Regions from separate parts of the Mesorhizobium sp. J428 genome, predicted to be linked through region 1. Evidence: predicted binding sites of a transcription regulator. Region 1 holds the regulator's gene; the other holds the start of a gene.
What was found. The regulator LexA, encoded in region 1, represses DNA repair genes until DNA is damaged. The targets are predictions, from matches to a motif close to TGTTCNNNNTGTGTTCNG.
Positions count from the first base shown of each region.

Region 2: LRS09_RS18760 (2'-5' RNA ligase family protein) is a predicted target of LexA. The motif match lies at 3,505-3,522, and genes of this name have one in related genera.

Region 1 covers NZ_JAJOMX010000001.1:5,000,881-5,008,148, forward strand. Annotated here, with positions in the region: gene LRS09_RS25190 (peptidylprolyl isomerase) at 1-855, shown strand, start outside; gene trpD (anthranilate phosphoribosyltransferase) at 866-1,876, shown strand; gene trpC (indole-3-glycerol phosphate synthase TrpC) at 1,873-2,685, shown strand; gene moaC (cyclic pyranopterin monophosphate synthase MoaC) at 2,688-3,182, shown strand; gene glp (gephyrin-like molybdotransferase Glp) at 3,187-4,389, shown strand; gene lexA (transcriptional repressor LexA) at 4,520-5,233, shown strand; gene LRS09_RS25220 (ComEC/Rec2 family competence protein) at 5,259-7,268, opposite strand, start outside.
Region 2 covers NZ_JAJOMX010000001.1:3,750,471-3,757,738, reverse strand. Annotated here, with positions in the region: gene LRS09_RS18785 (helix-turn-helix transcriptional regulator) at 1-166, opposite strand, end outside; gene LRS09_RS18780 (helix-turn-helix transcriptional regulator) at 354-692, shown strand; gene LRS09_RS18775 (SRPBCC family protein) at 689-1,168, shown strand; gene LRS09_RS18770 (nitroreductase family protein) at 1,173-2,267, opposite strand; gene LRS09_RS18765 (host attachment protein) at 2,353-2,757, opposite strand; gene LRS09_RS18760 (2'-5' RNA ligase family protein) at 2,866-3,366, opposite strand; gene LRS09_RS18755 (amino acid ABC transporter substrate-binding protein) at 3,615-4,424, opposite strand; gene LRS09_RS18750 (PP2C family protein-serine/threonine phosphatase) at 4,800-6,713, shown strand; gene LRS09_RS18745 (STAS domain-containing protein) at 6,714-7,040, opposite strand.

The DNA of each region.
Region 1 (7,268 bases):
GGCCCGGTGCTCCTTCGCGTCACCGATATCAAGCCGGAAGTGGTCAAGCCGCTTTCGGAGGTCGGCGAGCAGATCCGCAAGGACCTGGCCCTGGTCGAGGCCAACACACAGTTGCTCAACGTGCACGACAGCTATGAAGATGCCCGCGCCAGTGGCCAGACAATGGAAGAAGCGGCAGCGGCCGCAAAGCTGAAGGTGGCCACCGTTGAAGCAGTCGACCGCAACGCGCAGGACCCGGCCGGCACGGTGATCTCGACCATCCCCTCCTCCCGAGAACTGCTGCAGGGTGCCTTCGAGACGCAGCCGAACGTCGAGAACCCGCCGCTGTCGCTCGGTTCGAGCGGGTTCGTCTTCTACGAGGTCAAGGAGGTCACCCCTGCCCGCGACCGCACGCTAGATGAAGTCAAGGACAAGGTCGTCGCCGACTGGATCGCAGAAGAAAGCGACCGCCTGTTCTCGACCAAGGCGGCGGAATTGGAAAAGCGCGTCAAGGACGAGAACTCGCTCGACACGGTCGCGACCGAACTCGGTCTCGAAAAGCAGGTGAAGCGCGGTCTGCGGCGTGGGGCGGAGGACGTCGACCTCGGCCCCGACGGTGCCGCCGCGGTCTTCGCCGTCGCGCAGAGCGGCGCGGGGGTCACCACGCCGGCGGACGGCAACACGAAGATACTCTTCCGCGTGACAGAGGTGTTCGAGCCGGCCGGCGCAGGAGCCGAGGCCGTGTCGGCCGAGAATCGGCAGGCCTATGCATCGGGCATGGCGGACGACCTGCTCGACCAGCTGGTCGCGCGGCTCCAGGGCGAGTTCGCCGTGACGACCAACCCCACCGCCATCCAGCAAGCGTTGAGCTTCTGACAGGACAACCATGGCCGACTTCAAGCCCTTCATCGCCAAGGTCGCCGCTGGAAAGGCGCTCACCTTCGAGGAGGCGCGCGAGGCGTTTGACATCGTGATGTCGGGCGAAGCGACACCGTCGCAGATCGGCGGCTTCCTGATGGCCCTGCGCGTTCGCGGCGAGACCGTGCCGGAGGTGATGGGCGCTGTCGCCACGATGCGCGACAAGATGCTGCGCGTCGCAGCCCCTGGCAACGCGATCGACATCGTCGGCACGGGCGGCGATGGCACGCACAGCCTCAACATCTCGACCGGGTCCGCCTTCGTCATCGCCGGCTGCGGCGTGCCGGTGGCCAAGCACGGCAACCGCAACCTCTCCTCGCAGTCGGGCGCGGCGGATGTGCTGATGGCGCTCGGGATCAGGATCGACCTGTCGCCCGAAGCGATCTCGCGCTGCATTGCGGAGGCCGGCATCGGCTTCATGTTCGCACCGGCTCACCATCCAGCGATGAAATATGTCGGCCCCTCGCGTGTCGAGCTCGGCACGCGCACGATCTTCAACCTGCTCGGACCGCTCTCGAATCCCGGCGGCGTGACACGGCAGCTGGTCGGCGTTTTCGCGCCGGAATGGGTGGGACCCGTCGCGGAAGCCCTGAAGGAACTCGGGTCCGAGAAGATCTGGGTCGTCCATGGCGACGGTTATGACGAGATCACCACGACCGGCGAGACGCGGGTCGCGGAACTCTCCGATGGCGTGCTTTCCGAGTTCACGATCACGCCGGCGCAATATGGCCTGGCCTGGCACACGCAGGCTGAGCTCAAGGGCGGCGACGCCGCCTTCAACGCCAGGGCACTGCGGGATATGCTGGCCGGCGCGCCCGGCGCCTATCGCGACACCGTGCTGATGAACGCCGGCGCGGGGCTTGTCGTTGCCGGTGTGGCGGCCGACATGAAGGAAGGCATCGCGCTGGCCGTCCGGTCCATTGATGACGGCAAGGCGCTGGCGCGGCTGGAGAAACTGGTGCAGGTGTCCAACGCATGACCGATATCCTGCGCAAGATCGAGGCCTACAAGCGCGACGAGATCGCCGCCGCCAAGGCGCGCACGCCGCTCGCCGAACTCAAGGCACGGATCGCAGGCGGCGAGCAGCCGCGCGGTTTCCTCAAGGCCCTGCGGGCGAAGCGCGCCAAAGGCGAGTTTGCTCTGATCGCGGAGATCAAGAAGGCGAGCCCCTCGAAAGGCCTGATACGGGCGGATTTCGACCCACCGTCGCTTGCCGCCGCGTATGAGGCCGGCGGTGCCGCCTGCCTCTCCGTCCTCACCGATGCCCCGTCCTTCCAAGGCGCGCCGGAATTCCTGACCGAGGCGCGCTGCGCCTGCGCCCTGCCCGCGCTGCGCAAGGACTTCATGTTCGACGCCTACCAGGTGCTCGAGGCGCGCGCCTGGGGTGCGGACGCGATCCTGCTCATCATGGCGAGCCTCTCCGACGACGACGCGAAGTCGCTCGAGGCCTGCGCGTTCGATCTCGGCATGGACGTTCTCGTCGAGGTGCACGACGAAGCGGAGATGGAGCGCGCGCTGAAGCTCGCCTCATCGATGATCGGCGTGAACAACCGCAATCTGCGCACCTTCGAAGTCTCGCTCGACGTGTCGGAGCGGCTGGCCCGCATGGTGCCGGCCGACAGGCTGCTCGTCGGCGAAAGCGGCATCTTCACCCATGCCGACTGCATGCGGCTCGCACGCCACGGCATCGGCACCTTCCTGGTGGGCGAGAGCCTGATGCGCCAGGCCGACGTCGCGGCGGCTACGCGCCTGCTGCTCAACGGCGCCGCCGCAGCGGCGGCCGAGTGACGATGACCGCCCCCTCGCCGGGCCTCACCCATATCGCCGCCGACGGGCAGGCCGATATGGTGGATGTCGGCGCGAAGGCCGAGACGCAGCGCGTCGCGATCGCCGAGGGCTCGGTGGTGATGAAGCGCGAAACGCTCGACATGATCGTCGCCGGCAATGCGAAGAAGGGTGATGTGATCGGCGTCGCCCGCATCGCCGGCATTATGGCGGCCAAGAAGACGCACGAACTGATCCCGCTCTGCCACCCGCTGCTCCTCGACAAGGTGGGCTTGGAGATCGAGCCCGATGCAGCCCTTCCGGGCCTGCGCGTCACGGCGACTGCGCGCGTCACCGGCAAGACCGGCGTCGAGATGGAGGCATTGACCGCGGCTTCCGTCGCCTGCCTCACCATCTACGACATGGCCAAGGCCGTGGACCGCGAGATGGAGTTGACGGGCATCCGCCTGGTCGAGAAGACCGGCGGCAAGTCGGGCGACTACCGCCGGACGAACGGCTGATCCAATGGCGCTGATGCCGGTGAAGGACGCCCTGGCCCGCCTCCTCGACGGGGCTGCCCCGCTCGCATCCGAAACCGTCGCGATCGGCCAGGCCGCGTGGCGCGTGCTCGCCACAGACATCGCGGCGCTGCGCACCCAGCCGCCCTTCGACGCCTCCGCGATGGACGGCTATGCGGTCCGCGCCGCCGACGTCGCATCGGTGCCCGCGACGCTGCGTGTCATCGGCGAGGCGCCGGCCGGCAAGGGGTTCACGGGCACGGTTGGCCCCGGCGAAGCGGTCCGCATTTTTACCGGCGCACCGGTTCCTGCCGGGGCCGACGCCGTGCTGATCCAGGAGAACACGCGCCTCTCGCCCAATGGTGTGGAAGCATTGGAGCCCGTCGCGGCCTTCCGCAACATCCGCCGGCAAGCTCTCGACTTCCGCGAAGGTGAGCCTCTGCTCGAGGCGGGCCGGCTCCTCGATCCCGCCGCCGTCTCGCTGGCGGCTGCCGCCAACCACGCGGCGCTGCCGGTCATCCGCAAGCCGCTGGTCGCTATCCTCGCCACGGGCGACGAACTGCTGCCGCCGGGCAGCGAGACCGGGCCGGACCAGATCATCTCCTCGAATGCCTATGGCGTGGCTGCCGTGGTCGAAAAGATGGGTGCCGTCCCCCTCGATCTCGGCATCGTACGTGACGACCGCTCTGGGATCGCCGCGGCGATAGATGGCGCACGCGCAGCGGGCGCGGACATCATCGTCACGCTCGGCGGCGCCTCGGTCGGCGACCACGACCTGGTGCGCGAGGTGCTGAGTTCTGCCGGTATGACGCTCGACTTCTGGAAGATCGCGATGCGGCCCGGCAAGCCGCTGATGTTCGGCCGATTGGGCGACGTGCGGGTGCTCGGGCTCCCCGGCAATCCGGTGGCCTCTCTCGTCTGCTCGCACCTTTTCGTCGCGCCGCTCGTCGCGCAACTGGGAGGACGGCCCCATATGTTGGACATTCGGGACGCGGTTCTGGGTGTCGACATGACCGAAAACGACCAGCGTGAGGACTATGTCCGCGCCCGTGTCGAGAGTCGCGACGGCCAACTCGTTGCAGCGCCCTTCCCTGTGCAGGATTCTTCGATGCTGCGGATTCTGGCCGACGCCAACGCCCTCATCGTCCGTCCGCCCTTCGCTCCCGCAGCCCCTGCGGGCTCTCCCTGCCGCGTGGTTCTGCTGCGATGAGAAGCCGGCTCGGCAAATAGCCTGAACGAACGGTAAACAAATTCACTAAAATTTAAGCGGTTGCAGAACACATATCGAACAGATAGTGTTTGTTCTGGTTTTGTTTGTCTGGCGATTCTTGGAGGGCGAAATGCTGACGCGCAAGCAACACGAGTTGCTGATGTTCATCCACGAGCGGATGAAGGAGTCCGGCATTCCCCCTTCCTTCGACGAGATGAAGGAGGCGCTGGACCTTGCCTCGAAGTCCGGCATCCACCGCCTGATCACGGCGCTGGAGGAGCGCGGCTTCATCCGCCGCCTGCCCAACCGGGCGCGCGCGCTGGAAGTCGTCCGCCTACCGGAATCGATGTCTCCCGCCCTCGCCGGCCCGCGCAAATTCTCCCCGAGCGTCATCCAGGGCAGCCTCGGCCAGAAGCCGGCCGAGCCGCCGCGCGCGCCCGTTGCCAGCAACGATGCGGGCAGCGCGATCTCGATCCCCGTCATGGGCCGCATCGCGGCCGGCGTGCCGATCGACGCCATCCAGCACCAGACCCACGCGATCATGGTGCCGCCGGAAATGCTGTCGGGCGGCGAGCACTATGCCCTTGAAGTGAAAGGAGATTCGATGATCGAGGCCGGCATCTTCGACGGCGATACGGTCATCATCCGCAACACGAACGCGGCCACCCCCGGCGACATCGTCGTGGCCCTGGTCGACGAGGAAGAAGCCACACTCAAGCGCTTCCGCCGCAAGGGCGCCTCGATCGCTCTCGAAGCCGCCAACCCGGCCTACGAGACGCGGATCTTCGGCCCGGACCGGATCAAGGTGCAGGGTCGTCTCGTCGGCCTCATCCGGAAATACTGAGCGTCGCGAAGAGCCGACGAGTGGTTCAGGAAGCCGGCTTCGTGCCGGCTTTTTTGTTTGCGGGCTCGTAAGGAGCCATGCCTCTGGCGGCGCGCGAGAAGCGGCGGTGGTCGTGCCAGGGACGCGTGCCGGACAGGGCGTAGGTGACGGAAGCGTTTCCCACACCGTCGAAGCGGATCTCTGCGCTGCCGTCCAGCGCAAGCCGTCGCGCGGTGATGATTTGCACTTTGCTGTGCGGGCAGGGATTGGCAGCCGTCGGATCGGCGATGACGATTACGCTCGCCGTGTCGCAGGCCTGCTCGGCGTCGGGCATCGTCAACGCATGAGCGACCACGGCTCCCGACTCATGTTCGACCCGGCACAGGTCGCCCGCGCAGAAGAATCGCGCCGGAGAAATATCCATGACGGTGCCAGTGGTTCCGGCTTCCGTCTCCTTTGCCGGCTTCATGATACCGGTTGCCATCGTCGCCCGCGACCAGTCTTCGACCGTAAACGCATTCGGACGGTCGCGGTTGACTGCCAGCATGCCGTCCCGCGTCCTGATCCCGACCAGTCGCGCATCCTCGGAGACGTAGGCCTGCGGCAATTCGCGAAGCGTCAGGCTTGCAAAGCCCACGACGGCGAGCGGGACCGCGAGCAGTCTCACCGCGGTCGTCGTGGCAAGCGTGAGCGGCACCAGCGCAAGCGCGAGCAGGACAACGGAAGCGGAGGGAACCGCGCCGATCGCATCGACCGGCGTGCGCTCGGCGAGCCAGCGGACGATGGCAAGTGCCAGCGACAGCCCCTGCCCCATGATTATGAAGACTGGCCCATCGAGGCCGAAAGGCATCAGCACCATTCCGGCCACCGCCGCCGGCATCACGACGACCGAAAACACGGGCATGGCCGCGAGGTTTGCGACAAGGCCGAGCGGCGAGACACGCTGGAAATGCCAGGCGCCGAAGATGCCGGTCGCGACGCCGGCGATCAGCGACGTGGCCGCCAACCCCGCGGCGTAGAAGACGACCGTTCGCGCAATCCGCAGGAGCGCGCCACGCTGTGCAGGATTCGGTTGTGCTCGGCGCGCTCTGCGTTCCGCCCACCAGCCATAGGCGGAAACGAGCGCGGCCGTTGCCGCGAACGACATCTGGAAGCTTGGCCCGACGACCTCGTGCGGCGAGAGCACGATGATGATCAGGGCGGCGATCGCCAGGTTGCGCATCGTCAGCGCCGCGCGATCGAAAAGCAGCGCGACCAGCATCACCGCGATCATTAGGAAGCTGCGCTCGGCGGCGACCTGCGAACCTGAGATAAGAAGATAGGCGGCAAGTGCTGCCAGCGCGCCGACAGCCGCGTATTTCCGCACCGGATGGCGCGAGGCAAATCCGGGAAAGGCGGCAAAGCCGAGCCGCAGCGACCCGATCACCACGCCCGCCACCAGCGCCATGTGCAGGCCGGAGATCGACAGCACATGCGCGAGCCCGGTGATGCGCAGCGTCTCGTTGACATCCTCCGGGATTCCCGCACGCACGCCGGCGACGAGCGCGGCCGCGATCTCGCCCTCGGGCCCACCGATATGGCCGCGGATGCGCCCGGCAAGCGCGAGGCGCCGCGCTTCGATCCAGGCTTCCACGCGCGCGCGCAACGAACTCTCGTCCGCCGCCGGCAAAACCTCAGGCCGCTTGAGAAAGAAGCCGCTCGCGCCAATCCGGTCGAAATAGCTTTCGAAAGCGAAATCGTAGGAGCCGGGACGCAACGGCCCGAGCGGCGGCGCGAGCCGCGCCAATCCCGTCACCGCAGCACCCGGCTCAAGGCCCGGCGGCGCGGATCGGGCCGTCAGGCGCACGCGGTCGGGCTGATAGCGCAACTTCGGCCGCTCTGTCGCCATCACCGCGAGCGTCAACCTTATGCGCCCCTTCTCGCGGGTTTCGATCGTCTCGACACGCCCCGTCAGCCGTGTGGTGATTTCGCCGCCGATCACCTTCGTGCTGGAGCGCCAGGTTTCCACCTTGCCGAAGAAGGCACCACCAACGAGGAGCAGAAGTGCCAGCGCGAG
Region 2 (7,268 bases), 1.3 Mb from region 1:
CGAGCACCTGGAGATGCTGCAGTACCGCCGGCAGGCTCATCGCCAAAGGCTCCGCCAGGTCCTTGACGCTCGCCGGACCGCGCACGAGCCGATCGAGCATCGCCCGGCGGCCGGGGTCGGAGAGCGCGTGGAACATACGGTCGAGATCGGTCGATTGGTTAAGCATATGCTTTACTATCTGCGAGCGACGCCTTGCGTCAAGCGATAGTTTAGCAAGTGCCTAACTTTCTTAGTGAGCTGCCACCAGCCAACACTTAGGATTTGACCTAAGTATATTAATGAGGTATCCAGCCTGCGGCGCGCGACGCCGCTGGAGAGCCTCACCCGAGATGCTGCAGGAGCAGACCACATCGATGCCCAGCCCGTCCGCGGTCGACGGCATCTTTCGCGCGCTCGCGGATCCGACGCGGCGCAGCGTGATCGAGCGGCTGAGCGCGCGGCAGGCCTCGGTCTCGGAACTCGCCGCGCCCTACAAGATGGCCCTGCCCTCGTTCATGGAACATCTCAGGGTGCTGGAAAATTGCGGTCTCGTGCGGTCGCGCAAGGAAGGCCGCGTGCGCACCTATCAGGTCGCCTCCGAGCAGTTGAAGCTCGCGGAGGACTGGCTCGGCAAGCAGCGCACCCTGTGGGAGCGCCGGCTCGACCGGCTCGACAATTATCTTTTGTCCATCAGAGAGGAGAATGCCGAATGACGTCCGTGATCAAGATCGACCCGAAGCTGGACCTTGTTCTGGAGCGCGAGATCGACGTTCCCGTAGAACTTGTCTGGAAGGCGTGGACGACCCCGTCCAGCCTGAAGGAGTGGTTCGTGCCCAAGCCCTGGTCGATCACCTCGGTTGAGATCGACCTGCGCCCCGGCGGCATCTTCGCCTCGACGATGCGCTCGCCGGAAGGCCAGGAGTTCGAGAATGTCGGGTGCTACCTCGAGGTGGTCCCGCACCAGCGGCTGGTCTTCACCGACACGCTGCTGCCTGGCTACCGCCCCTCGGCCAAGCCGTTCTTCACGGCGGTCCTCGAACTGACCCCCGCCGGCAGCGGGACACGCTACAAGGCGATCGCCATTCACGGCAATGACGAGACCCGCAAGAGCCACGAGGAAATGGGCTTCCACGACGGCTGGGGCACTGTCGTGACCCAGATGGTGGAGCACATCAAGGCGGGCAAGTAGGCCGCTATACCAGCACCGCCTCCACCGGGCGGCGCGGCGAATACGGCATCGTTGGCCCGTAGCCGAGCCGCAGAACGAGGTCGGGCCGCCTGCCCGCCTCGCCCGCGAGCGCGGCGAGATCGGACCTGAACGCGGCCACCTCGACCGGCTGGTTGACGAAGGCGTGCCGCAGCCCGAGCGTCGTCGCCGTCAGCAGCATGCGCTGGCAGGCGCGGCCGACCGCGATCCAGTGCCCGCTGTCGGCGCGATCGGCGAGGAACACGGCGAAGGCGGGGGTCGACGCGGCCTGGCGGGCATAACGGTCCGCCTCGCCCTTCGGCGTGGCGACGAGCGGAAAGAGGCGGCGGCCGACCGCGCCCGGCAGGGACGGGCTGCCGCTTGCGGCGGACAACAGCCCGTCGCCCGTGCGCATGGCGTCGCGCGGGTTGAAGCGGATCCACTGCAGCAGTTCGGCCACGAAGGCGGGGGCCATCATCTGGGCGTCGTTGCCGGCGACGATCAGGTCGCGCAGTTTCGCCCGCGCCGTTTCCTCGGTCAGGATCACCAGCCGGACGCCGGGCTCGGCGGCTGCCTTCTCGAGCGCTGCCAGATCCGCCGGTGCGACGGGCCGGCCGTCATAGTCGGCGCGCGTCGACTGGCGCAGCGGGATGGCGTCGAACAGCGGATCGGCCTGCGCTGCGCCTTCCGCGAAATCATAGCCGATCGCACTGCCGTCGCCCGGTGCTGCCAGCAGCTCGCCCGGCCAGCCGCCGGCACGCCCCGCAATGGCGAGGTTCTCCGCCGCGCAGCCCAGGCTGACATAAAGATGATGGTCGTCCGGATCGACCACCGGCGTGCGGCGGCTCTCGTCCGGCAAGAGGCCGATGGCGGTCTGCGTCGCGGCGAACCGCCAGGCCTGCGTGTTATGGCTGTTGGCGGCCAGCGTCGCATAACGGACGAGGTTTTTCAGATCCGGCCTCCCGGAAAGCGGCGCACGAAGGCGGGCCGCATAGCGCTCGTAGTCGGCGAGCGATCCGGTGGCCCGGTTCCAAGCGAAGACGCCACCGCCACCAAGGACGGCGAGTCCGGCCATTGCCCCAAGAAGACGACGCCTGTTCATGCTGCGATCTCCTTTCGCGGGGTTGTTCACCGATCCCTGACCCGAGCCCCGGATGCCCCGGCGTCGGCGGACTGGAATGACCCGTCTATGCCTTGGCGAGGATCCTCTCGATGTCCTGCCTGTCCTGCGCCGTGAGGTCCTTTGCGAGATCCCCGACGAGCTTCGCGCGCACCGTGTCATGGAAGTGGCGGCGCAGTTCTCCCAGCGTCCGCGGATCGGCGATGACGAAAAGCGTGCCGATTTCGCCTGAAAGCACCTGGCGATTGAGGTGGTCCGCCGCCGCGGCTGCGAAATTGTCCTCGGCAAGACGGGACATGTCTGGATTGGCGGTCGAACTGTGATGGCGCCCGCCCGAGCCCTGGTTTTCGGCAGCGATCGCTGGCTCCGCAAGTTCCACGAGATCGATCTGCGGTTCATGGCCCCTGTTCCGGAACAGGCGGAGCCTCGCGCCGTCGACCACGGCGACGGTCGTTTCATTGAGTAGGATCATTCGCTTTCTCCCGCATTCTCTCGACCGCCCACGCGCACGCCCGAACGGAGGCCTCGTCGGTCTTGCTCCTCCTTTGGGCCGCACCGAGGTAAAAGACCTTGATCCTCGTCAAGTCGCCGCAACAGCATCGATTGCAGGGACGGCCGCACCGTGCGCAAGGGGCCAGCGGCCGGCTTCGGCATGGAACCCTTCGCCCTGATAGCTCTCGATGAGGACGAAGTCTCGAACGATCCAGCCCAGCGGCTCGATCCTGGAGGTCGTGAAGGAGGCCGCCTGGTCGTGCAGCAGCGTCATGTGGGCCGTGAACCGGCCCTGCTGCCGTGGCAGCAAATTCCGCAGCCGCGTCGCGAGGGCCTGCCGGAAAGTGTCCGTCGCCGGATTGCCGTTGCCGCCGGTCAGGACGATGCTGCCTCCGAAATCCATGATCCTGTCGAACCGGATTTCGAACGGCGGGCAGGAGAAACCGGCCGTCGCGCTGCAAACGCGCTCGACATGACCGTCCGGCAACAGCGTCCGCGGCCCGAGCACCAGCAGGGAAACGTGCCGGCGCATGCGGGCGCCACCACCTTGCCGCGCAGGCCGAGCCGGCCGCGCCAGATAGGCAGGCATCGATCCACCTCGGCGTTCACGGCCGCATCAGGCCGCAGCGCGAAGAAGAGCACGTGAACCGTCGCGCGAGGCAGCGACGGCAGGTCGAACGACAATTGTTCCATTTCGCGAACTCCCAGAGGATCGCGGAAGACAGAATAGAACAAAACATGAACATTTCAAGCTCGGCAGCAAGCGTGGCGCTTGAACGTGACCGGCCCTTGGCGACCGAACCTTGATCCGCCGCCCCTGCTCTGCGGTTCAAGAGCCTATCGCGCCCAGATGTTTGCGTGCAGCAGATAATCGCGGGTCGACCGGTCCAGAGGATAGACCAGTCGGCCCTCGCGTCCGAACCACTTATCATAAATCTGCATGTAGCGGCCGCGATAGTCGGCAAGGTCACGCGTCAGCCCGATGATGGTGGCGTTGACGAAATCCCGCCACTCGCTGTCGTCTTGCGGCAGCATGCAGGCCATTGTCTCATTGCCCAGGGGCTCGGTGCGCGGCAGCAGAACGACGCTGCGGTCCGGTTCCAGCTTTCGCGACAAGCCGAGCAGGATGATGCCGATATTGGCCACCCCTTGGACCTCGCCGCTTCTGAGCGCAGCGAATGCCTCGTCCATCGACGGGTAGGCACGCGTCACCATTCCCGGCAAGGCCTCTGTCAGGATATCGCCTGTCGTCGTGCCCTCAGCCACGCCGATCGTCATGTCCTTTATGTCCGGCGTGGTTTTCAGCGTATCCCGGAACGCCAGAATACGGGTGCCATCCCTGAAAAAGGGAACCGAAAAGTCCACGAGCTTCTCACGGTCCCAAGTCGGCGTCGTAATCTCGCAAACGATATCGAGCGCGCCGGATGCGACCATCTGCAAGCGATTCGACGGCGTTACCCGGCTCAGTTCCGTCCGCACCGGTCGCCCGAGACGCGCCTCCGCCGCGGCGCGGATCTCCTCTATCAGGTCGACGGAAAAGCCTTCCGGTTTGCCGTCTTCGGCCAGATAGGCAAACGGTACGGCGTCAGCTCTTATGCCCAGCCCGAATGACCCCACTTTCGGCAATTTGCGACAGCGTGCCGGCATGAACCGCCTCCGTCTGGACTGGGCACATCAACGTCCAGGCAATCGCAACCAACGCAAATCTCGCCATGTGTGGACCTCTCAACACCCCGACTGCAAATTCTCTCCAGTTTGAAACACACTCGTTCATAAATTACGTCGATGCTGCTGAGAGGATGCGTCGAAACGCATGAATCGTGTTACCCTCAAAATGTCTTTGGCTTTGCGACAGCCCTACCCGGTCTCGTTCAAGATCAAGAGGATATCTCCTCACCGAGGGGAGCGACGCCTCATGGCTGGTGCCCCTCCGCTCGAACGCCGACTCGATCTCGCAGCGACATTGGGGACGATCGCCATAATACAGGAAGAGATCAAGGCGCCCGCCGACGGAGGCGGGGCGTGACCCTGACCCGGCGCCTCATCCTCATGGTCGCCGCCTGCATCACGCTGGCGATCATCACAATCAGCGTCGTGTTCGGCTGGCTCGGACGACACGCGCTCATCGAGCAGGCCGAGGCGCAGGCGCAGGCCGTCGCCCGCATTGTCGCCGAAAGCGCCCGCCTCACCGAGATATCGCTGGAGGAGATGCAGTCGGTCCTTGTCGACGATCTCTCCACATTGGCTTTCGCCATTGCCAGCATGCCGGCGCAGGCCAGTCCGGACTTCGGAAACCTGCTCGCGGAAGTCGCTGCACGCGGCAATATCTCCTCGCTTTGGCTCGTCGACAAGGACCTTACGGTGCTGGCAAGTTCCGTTGGCGACTATGGAGCGGTGGTCAGCGGCGAGAGCCTTCCAGACGGCCTGCCTCGTGCAGCGCTGGATGCCTTGACGAGCGGCCGCCGCTTCCGCCTGCCGCTCGGCGGAGCGATCGACGGCGTCCGCTACGTCGGCGTGCGTGTGGACGGCGGGCGGGCGCTGATTGCCGGCCAACCAGATGCCGTTCTCGACCCGGTGCGCGCCGCCAACAGCCTGCCAGTTCTCCTGGCCGCGCTGATCAATCGTGACGGGATAAGGGCGATACAGGTTTTCGACGACGCGCAGGTATCGATGGCTTCGGTGGGCGACGACATGCCGGCGGCCGCCGGCAGGCTCGCGGCGAGGGCGATCGAAGGCACCGCCGCCGACTTCGACTTCGGGCAAGGTCGTCTTCTCGTGGCCGCGCCCATCCGCGATACGGCCGGCATCACCATTGGCGCAACCGTCCTGTCGATGTCGACGCAGCGGCTGGAGGACATGCTTCTCGACTATCTCTACTACGGCATGCTTGCCGCAGGTCTCGTGCTTGCGGTCGGCGTCGGCGTCGCCGGACTGTTTGCCGGCCGCATCGCCCGCCCGGTCTCCGCAATGACCGCGGCCGCAACGCAAATCGACAGCCGCATCTTTCGCCCGGAAAGCCTGAACACGCTTGCCGGGCGGGCCGATGAGCTCGGCACGCTGGCCCGCGTATTCCAGCACATGGCAATCGAGGTCCAGGCTCGCGAGGAACATCTCGAGGCCCAGGTCCGCGCGCGCACGACGGAACTGGAGCAGAAGAACAGACTGCTGGAGGAATCCAAACGTCGGGTCGAGGCGGAGCTCGATGCGGCACGCTCCCTTCAGGCCGCAATCCTTCCGCAGGGGCTGCCCGCGCACCCTTCCTATGCGGGCAACGCGACGATGATTCCCGCCCGCGAACTTGGCGGCGACTTCTACGATTTTTTCACCATAGACGACCGCCATCTAGGCATCGTGATCGCCGACGTTTCGGGCAAGGGTGTGCCGGCGGCGTTCTTCATGGCGATCTCCCGCACCGTGTTGCAGTCCAGCGCGCGTGAGAACCGCTCGGCCGGCGCCTGCCTCGCGGCGGCGAACACGATGCTGTGCGGGCAGAACCCGATGGACCTGTTCGTAACCACCTTCTACGGCATTCTCGACACGGAAACCGGCACGCTGACCTATGCCAATGGCGGGCACAACCCACCAATGGTCATCCGGCGCCAGGACGGCAGCGTGCAGGACCTGCCGCGCACCGGAGGCGTAGCATTGGGGGTGGCGCCCGGACTTGATTATGCGGAAAAGAGCGTGATCCTGACGGAGGGTGACACGCTGTTTCTGTATACCGACGGCATATCGGAGGCGATGGACGGCGAAGGGAGGGAATTCACCGAGGCGCGTCTGCGTAGCGCACTGACCGATGCGCATAGGCTGACCGTCGAACTCGTGCTTGCCGATGTCACAAACGCTGTCGGCGATTTCGTCGGCGCCGCCGAACAGTCGGATGACATCACCTGCCTTGTCATCCGCTACAATGGTCCGCGCAGCAGCCAGTCCTGATCAGAGGCGCGTCAGCGCCTCGTCGCGATTCTCCGCCACGGCGAGAATGCTGAGGAAGCCGGAAATCTCGAACACATCCCGGATATGCGGCTGCATGCCAGCCAGTAGGAACGCGCTGCCCGACTGCTTCAGGCGCTTGGCCACGACGAGAACCACCCGCAAGCCCGCGCTTGAAATGTAGTCGAGCTTGCTGACATCCAGAACGAAACCGCCATCGCCCAGTTGACTAAAGAGTTCAGTCTCGACAGCGGAAGAGTTGCTGCTGTCGAGCCGCCCCTGCAGGCTGGCGACGGTCGCGTTGCCCACCCTTTCGAATGTGATGCCCATGACAAACCTGATTCCTGTTGAATCCCGGAAAGGACAATTGTCTCTTGTCTCCGAAAGGTAAAGATTCCACGCAAGCTGGAAGCGAAGTGTTCCGTTAGGACGACAAAACTTCGATCCGCGGCGGGGGTAGACCATCGCCGGCCATTGCAGACGAGTCGGAGTCCGCCGGCGATGCGGAAAATTAACGCCGGTGCTCATAGTCTTGCTGCCTGCCTTCAGGTAACGGCG